One region of the Paenibacillus sp. sgz302164 genome, then DNA from elsewhere that is predicted to be linked to it. Evidence: riboswitches for the same ligand, from Rfam matches in the RefSeq annotation. Region 1 holds a riboswitch; the other holds the start of a gene.

Region 1 (4,068 bases):
CTTGACCGCCGGTTACGATGAATTCCTGCAAAAGTGCAGGCTTTTCAGCGAACACGTGGGCTCAAATTCACTTTCAGCGAAAATTCCTGCACTTTTGCAGGTTTTTCGTCAAAACAAGCCGATTCTGCGAAAAAAACCTGTACATTTGCAGGTTTTCTCCCTACCAAGCTGTCCCTGGCCCAGTTGTACAGTTCCACGACCTGCACCGGGAGAGGTCGCACCGCGCGCAGCTCCCAGCGCGCGGTGTTTCGCTGCACGACGGCGGTCGGTCGACGGGCGCGCCCAGCCTCGGCCTTTATTTGCGCGCGGTTGCGCCAAAGGGGCCCCTCCCGCTTCCTCGCGGGCCCAGCAATGCACGGCCCCGCGCTACTTCGCGCGCGGGCCGCCTCTCTCGCCGCTGCTGCGGCTCTGCTGCCACTCCTTCTGGAGCTTCACGCGCATCGTGCGCAGCTCCTGCTTGACGTTGCAGCCCGCCTCCTTCAGCGTCTCGGCCGACATGCGGCCCGCTTCGCGCAGCCCTTGCCAAGCCTCGCGGCCCGCGTTTTCCAGCTCGCGCAGCGTGTCGCGGGCCTGGGCCCCGTGCAGCCCGCCATGCGGCTGCACATCGTCCGCACCGGCGGCGCGCAGCCGCTGCAGTTCCTCCGCGAGCGCCAGGACTTCGTCCTGGGAGCTCGCGTACTGCGTGCGGTAGTGCCCGCACGCCGCTTCCAGGCGCAGCTTCTCCTGCAGCGCCGCCCGGGCAAGCTCTTCCTCGCCGGCGCGCATCGCCAGCTCGGCCTGCTCCGCGCGGAGCCGAGCGAGCTCCTCCGCGTTCACAAAGTGCTGACGCAGCTCGAACGTCCGCTGCAAAGTCTCTTCGTAGCGCTGCTCCAGCGCCCGGATCCGCCCGCTTGCTCCCGTCTGCGAGCCGAAGCCCCCTCCTTGCTCATTCATCGAAAAGCGCTCGGCGGTATCGTGCCAAGCCGTTTCAGCCATTTTACCGATTCTGTTCAATACCTTCATTAACCCCACCCCGGCCTATTTAAGTTTACAGATCGAACCGATCCGAATGCGTGCGTCTGCCCAGCAGCCTGAATCCATAGCCGATCAGCACAATCGCCAATGCGAACGCGATGAAGCCCGACAATTTCACGGCCAGGATCAAAGCTCCCGCGGCGGCGATCAGCCAGCCGATCTTCTTCCCGTTGCAAATGCCGACATAGCCGAGCCCAACCATCGAAAGCGGCAGCAGGTACCCCATAAGATGAAGATGAATTCCGATTATATGGGATGCAATGATCAAGCCGACCGCAATAAAAATCAAAGCTAATCCTCTATTGCCTTTCATGGACATGCACGTTCCCGCCTTTCGCTCATTCCTTATGCTACTAGCGTATACAAAAGAGACAAGAAGCAAAACGGACCCGCGACTGTTTTTCGACCTGGACCAAAGTCTAGGTATTTCTCAGACCTTCCACATTTTGGCCGTTGTTTCAGGCAAAATACCAATGTTAAAATAATTGGAGCCGAATCCGGTGTGTTCCAGCATCGGTACGGGGGACGATTTAATTGGGGTGAATATTTGCTGATTGTCGAAGCAGACTAGGGAGAACCTTCTTCCCGAACCCGTCAACTAACCTCGGAGGCTTTAATAAGAAGGAGGAATAGCGAATTGAATACGGCTATAAAAGGACTCGCTGGCCTTGCTGTATCTATTACAGTTCTGGCAGGAGGCTTTCTTTCGCCGCACCATGCCAAAGCGGCCGAAATGGAAGTAAAAGTGCAGGTAGACAATGACCTTGTCGGTTTTCCGGATGCACAACCTTATTTAGACACGAATCATTCCACGCAGGTCCCCATTCGCTTCGTAACCGAAAAACTCGGCTATACGGTCCAATGGGAAAAAAAGGGCAATCAAATTAAAGTAACTTTAAACAACGGCAAACATACGATTGCATTGGCATCAGGCGATCAAAAAGCGGTCATCGACAACACCCCCGTCGACATGGGCACCCATGCCGGGTTTCAGGACGGCAGAGTGTTCGTTCCGCTGCGATTCATTTGCGACGCTTCCAAAATTCCGATTCAATGGGATGCGGACAGCAAAATGGCCATCTTAAGCAAAGACGGAAGCCAATATGCGCCCAAGTTTGAAAGCTTTAAAGCAACCGCTTACTCGGCCGATCCTTCCGAGAACGGCGGCTTCGGCGCCGTCGACTACATGGGAAATCCGCTGGCGCTGGGGACAGTCGCCGTAGATCCGACGGTCATTCCGCTCGGCACCAAGCTTTACATCGAAGGCTACAATTTCGACGGACTGCCGGTAGGCGGCATGTATGCCTATGCAACCGACACAGGCGGTTCCGTAAAAGGCAATCATGTGGACATCTTTATCCCCGGCTCCAAAGAATCGCTGCAGCAATTCGGCATCCAAAACGTGAAAGTGTTCCGCTTGCCCAGTTAATTTCGACAAAGCAGGTCCTTGGAGATCCTATTCTCCATGGGCCTGCTTTTTGTATTTGAGCGAATTTGCCTCACAAATATTGCCTCTTTTCCTCCGCATAGGTTCTGTTGGCAGGTCAGACAATAACCTCAGACTGTTTGGAAGCAAGCCTGCTTCAAACTTTAAGGGGGAGACTTATGCCAAAACTCCATCGCATGATGATTGCCGCCGCGCAGCTTGCCGTCGTTTTGAATGTGACGACCGCCGCCATGCCGGTGCCGCAAAGCGAGGTCGTTTGGAATGTGCAGACCGATCAAAAGCTGGTCGCGCTGACGTTTGACGACGGGCCCAATCCGGTGTATACGCCCCAATTGCTGGACGTTCTTAAGCAGTACGACGCGAAAGCGACTTTTTTTGTGCTCGGCAAGCGCGTGCAGATGTATCCGCAAATCGCCATCCGGGAAGTGAACGAAGGGCATGAGATTGCCAATCATACGTACGATCATCATTATTTGAAACATGTCAGCCCGGACAAATTGAAAGAGGAGATCGAACAGACGCAGGAAATTATTTTCGACATTACCGAGCAAATTCCTCACGTGTTCCGTCCGCCCGGCGGCTTTTACGATCAATCGCTGATCGAATTGGCCAAGCAGGACCGGTTCACGGTTGTGATGTGGTCCTGGTACCAGGATACGAAAGACTGGCGGAAGCCGGGCGTCGACAACATCGTCCGGTCCGTGCTCAATAACATTCACAACGGCGATATTATTTTGTTCCACGACTTGCAGGGAGACTGCTCGCAAACGGTGGAAGCTCTCAAAATCGTGCTGCCCGAGCTTAAAAAGCAGGGCTATCAATTCGTAACGGTCACCGACCTGATTTCGAAAATGAACAAATAAGCAGCGCAAAAAGACGGCCTCACGGTTCATCGTCCGCTGCGCCGCCTTTTTCCGTTATTTAAAAGAAATCCGCCAAATATGTAGTCCGTTCGGGTATCGCCGAGTCCAGCCGCCTAGCCGTCGCAGGGCTGCCCTGCAGGCGTTCCGTCTCCGCCAAAAAGACGGCTTTTTGATAACCCATAAACAAAGTGGTCAGCGTTTGTATCGAACAACTGAGCAATTGCTCCTCATTCGGCAGGACGCTCCCGGAGAGCTTCACTACTTCCACAGCGCCGGTTTGTGCATCCGCCCGCACTTGAAACACGCCGTTGTTCCATTCCGCATGCTCGTCAGCGACCCGCAAGTACAGCGCCTCCTTGATTCCGTCCGTCCGGAACGGGAACCGGGATAGGAACGATTCCACATCGACGATTCTGGCCATGAAGTAAGGAACTCTCTCCTGCTTGAATGCCGGATTAGGCACCAAAAACGGGAGCGCGTCGTTCACGGGGGCTTGGACAAGCACCTTGTCGATCATCGAATCGTGATCCGCTATAAATTTCCACAATCCGCGCCGTGCCTCCTCGTCCAGAAACACAAGCTCATGAATCGTCATGATTTTGTCCTTAACCTGATAAAACACATAGCCGGTATGCTCATTGCGGGCATTGAGATGGACGCCAACCGTTCCTTTTTTAAACTTGAACCAGCGGTTGTTCCACCATTTCAGGTCCCGCTTCAGCATGCCGTTATAGCGGACCGCGT
Region 2 (4,068 bases), 300 kb from region 1:
AGCGTTCGGAGGTTATCAGCGCCACGGGCTGCCTAACGAGCTCAGGCTCTAGTGGGCTTTCGAAGGCTCTCAGCACCGCGAGTGCCCAGCGAGCGTTCTGAGGTTATCAGCGCCACGGGTTGCCCAACGAGCGCAGACCCTAGTGGGCTTTCGAAGGCTCTCAGCGCCGCGAGTGCCCAGCGAGCGTTCGGAGTTTATCAGCGCCACGGGCTGCCTAACGAGCGCAGACTCTAGTGGGCGTTCGGAGGCGCGCCGCGCGCAGCCCAGCAAGCGTCCGCAGGCTCAGCGCCGCACGGGGGCTACCCCCGCGCACCGCCAGCCATGCGCTGGCTCTACCCCGGGCTTGGCGCGAGGCGCCGCCGGTGCCACCATGCCAGCAGCAGCGCGGCGAGGGCCGGCAGCAGGATGTAGAAGATACCTGCGGCAACATCGCCCGCCTGGTCCAGCGAGAACAGCGACAGGCCCATCAGGATGCTGTCCATGCAGGCATGGGCGAATATGGCAGTGATGAAGCCGTATTTTAGGAACACATAGCCGAGAATGATGCCGATGACGGTTACCTCGATCAGGCGGGTATACACCGGATAGATCGGGTATTGCGTATGGCTCGCGGCCCAAATGATGCTCGGCAGCAGAACGGCGATGAAGTTCGAGCGGAACAGCTTTTTGAACAGCAGGATACCGAGCAGCCGGTAAGCGGCTTCTTCCGATATTGCGGCGGCCCATGCCATCAGCGGAAACAATTTGGGCTCCAGCATATTCAATACGGAATCCCCCGGATCGTTCACGGCCCATACGTCGAAGCGGACCTCGCCCGCATAGAACAGAACTTGCTGGACCCCAAGGATGAACAGGGCGAGCAAGTAGCCCCGGCCCATTCCGTGAAACACTTCCGATCCGAAGCGCGATTCCCGCCAAGCCGGCCAAGGCTTCCACCCGTTCGACTCCCACCACCGGCTGCCGGAAGCAAGCGAGATGTAGACCGATAGACCGAGCAGCAGCGTAACGACGTTCATGAACAGCGAGCCGGCCAATGTGGCGGTTCCGTTGTCTGCGATATCGCCGGACATCGTTTTGAAAGCCGGATACATATTGATGTTGTTGGCGATGTAAATCGTCGTAAAAATAACAGTGAGCAGCAGGCCCTTGCGAAAATCCATCTGCTTGCGGTGCCTGATGGCATATACGATGGCCGCAACGGACATCAGGAACGTAAAGCCCATGCTGATCCAGGTCATGAACGAGGCGGATTGATCCTGCGAGTCAAGCCATGCCTGATGGTCCTCTGGGATGCTGAATTGCACGGCATAGCCGACCAAAGCGTTATCGTCAAAATCGATCCGCAAGCGCAGCTTGGAACCGCCGATGGCTTCCGCTTTCTTTTCGTAAACGTACGCGCTCGCGCCGGCCTCTTTCTTCGGCTCCAGGGCGAGACTGAAATCGTCGGGATTAAAGCCCTGCCGGCTCATCTCCTCCTTGGCCAGCTGGTCCGCTTTTTGCCTGCCGATCGCTGCGGCGGTACCGGTGAGCGTCTCGCGCCAGCCGACGATTTGCAAGCTTTTGTAGTTGACGTCAACTTCGAATTTGCGCTTGCTGCCGGGATCGACGGCGCTGACCTGATAGAAATCGAGCGGGAAGCGGTCCCCGTATTTCAGCTCATACTCGTGCAAAAGGTGTTCTTTCTGCAAGTATCCGCTTCTCGACTTTTCGGACTGGTATACGACGAAAGTACTCGGCTGGCCGATGCCGTAGCGGCTTTGCAAAAACTGCCCGGCCACGTCGGCCGCCTGCTGCTTCGTAACGGCCGGACTTTCCACCGGGGCCGCTTCTTCCGTTTGATATCCCGCAAGCATATTGACCCCCATATACAAGGCCACGCCGATGCACGCGAGGATCAGCAAAGTTCGGTTCAATTTCATTCGCATCATGGGATAAAATATCTCCTTGGATAATGTTGGTTCGCAAATACGCTAAATTAAAAGTATCACAGATGTTAAGGAAAACCAATTCATGCAAAATAAAACGTAAACCGGGGCAAATTCGCGATTTCGAATCGTAACGCCCTCTCCTGCTTGCCAGACACGATGGAATGCTGCGAAAACCCCCGCAAATCCGCTGAAAACAACTTTGTGCGGAACAATAAATCAGATATATAATTCATATCAATTGAATAAAAAGCCGAATTTCTTGTTGAAAACGGGGGAACCATGTAATTTGGGGTGAATTTTGTCTCCGGCGTCAAAAAACCGGACAAATAGGGTGACTGCGCGCACCCGAATCCGTCAGCTAACCTCGTAGGCTTTACGTCAGGAACCATTTCCGAATAAGGCATTGGATTTCCAGTGTCTTTTTTTGCGTGTTCAATTGATGACAACAGGGGGATTTATGAAAAAAATAAGCATTTGGCAGCTTACGCCTCCGCAAATTCTGGTCCTTGGATTCGCCGCCATTATTTTGATCGGAGCGGGGCTGCTGACGCTTCCTTTTGCCTCGACGAGCGGCCGGTCGCTGCCTTTTATCGATGCGCTGTTTACGGCCACATCGGCGACCTGCGTAACCGGCCTCGTCGTGGTCGATACCGGGTCGGCATTTACCGTGTTCGGACAAGTCGTCATCGTCAGCCTGATCCAGATCGGCGGTCTCGGCTTCATGACGATGGCCACGCTGTTCGCCTTCGTGCTGCGCAAAAAAATTACGCTGAAGGAAAGATTGCTGCTGCAGGAGGCGTTCAACCAGGGCAGCATGGAAGGGATTGTGCGGCTGATCCGCAAAGTACTTATTTATTCATTAAGCATCGAAGCGATAGCGGCGATTTTGTTCACGATCCGTTGGTCGTTCGACATGGAATTTTCGAAGGCGCTGTACTTCGGCATCTGGCATGCGATTTCGATGTTCAACAATGCCGGATTCGACCTGTTCGGCACCGCCGATGCTCCTTTCGTCTCGCTGACCGGATACGTCAACGATTTCACGGTGAACGTCGTCGCGATGGCGCTGATCGTGCTCGGAGGTCTCGGCTTCATCGTCTTGTCCGATTTGATGGAATATCACAAAACGAAGAAACTTTCCCTGCATTCCAAAGTCGTGCTTGCCATGACGGGATTTCTGATCGTTTTCGGCGCGCTAGTGATATTTATATTCGAGTACACGAACACCAAGACGTTAGGACCGCTGAATTTCGGCGGAAAAATGTTGGCTTCGTTTTTCCAATCCGTCACGCCCCGGACGGCCGGCGCGAATACGATGGACATCGGCGCCATGCGTCAGGCGTCGCAATTTTTCATGGTGATTCTCATGTTTATCGGGGCTTCTCCCGGCTCGACGGGGGGCGGGATCAAAACGACGACGTTCACCATTCTCATTGCCGCCATCATCACGATGATCCGAGGCAAGGAAGATATCGTCATTTTCCGTTTCCGTCTGGCGAAGGACCGCATTCTCAAAGCGATTACGCTCACGATGATCGCGCTCTTTCTCGTCATATTCGTGTCCATGCTGTTATCGACGACGGAGTCCGTGCAGTTTTTGAAAATATTGTTCGAAGTGACGTCCGCCTTCGGTACTGTCGGCTTGACTATGGGGCTTACGCCGTCGCTGACCGTTTTCGGCAAAATTATGCTCAGCCTGACGATGTTCGCCGGCCGGCTCGGCCCTATAACGCTCGCCTACGCGCTGCAGCCGAAACAGGAAAAAGAATTATATAGATACCCTGAGGGTAAAATTACGATTGGTTAGGGGATACTGGAGATGAAAAAAAATCAATACGCGGTAATCGGTCTGGGCCGATTCGGATCCAGCTTGTCGAAGGAGCTGATCAAGCTGGGCTATGAGGTGCTCGGCATCGACAAGGACGAAGAAGCGGTCGACGAGATGAGCTCCGAGCTGACGCATGCGGTCGTGGCGGATGCCACGGACGAGGAAGTGCTGAAGTCGCTCGGCGTGCGCAACTTTGACTGTGCGGTCGTCGCGATCGGCGACGATATTCAGGCCAGCATTTTAACCGCTATTGTGCTGAAAGATTTGGGCGTCAAAATGGTCGTCGCCAAGGCGCTGTCGGAGCTGCACGGC

Evidence for each region. Region 1 has a riboswitch for cyclic di-AMP ahead of AC0LWT_RS03790 (stalk domain-containing protein). Riboswitches for the same ligand answer to the same signal wherever they lie in the genome.
Region 2: it holds a riboswitch for cyclic di-AMP, as region 1 does, so the genes downstream of both, AC0LWT_RS05085 (TrkH family potassium uptake protein) here and AC0LWT_RS03790 (stalk domain-containing protein) in region 1, are expected to answer to the same signal.

The regions. Positions count from the first base shown of each region.
Region 1 covers NZ_JBVYOL010000002.1:55,566-59,633, reverse strand. Annotated here, with positions in the region: gene AC0LWT_RS03800 (PspA/IM30 family protein) at 367-1,002, opposite strand; gene AC0LWT_RS03795 (LiaF transmembrane domain-containing protein) at 1,028-1,333, opposite strand; cyclic di-AMP (ydaO/yuaA leader) riboswitch at 1,494-1,642, shown strand; gene AC0LWT_RS03790 (stalk domain-containing protein) at 1,652-2,443, shown strand; gene AC0LWT_RS03785 (polysaccharide deacetylase family protein) at 2,620-3,324, shown strand; gene AC0LWT_RS03780 (GNAT family N-acetyltransferase) at 3,383-4,068, opposite strand, start outside.
Region 2 covers NZ_JBVYOL010000002.1:352,607-356,674, forward strand. Annotated here, with positions in the region: gene AC0LWT_RS05080 (CPBP family intramembrane glutamic endopeptidase) at 333-1,928, opposite strand; cyclic di-AMP (ydaO/yuaA leader) riboswitch at 2,167-2,316, shown strand; gene AC0LWT_RS05085 (TrkH family potassium uptake protein) at 2,386-3,735, shown strand; gene AC0LWT_RS05090 (potassium channel family protein) at 3,748-4,068, shown strand, end outside.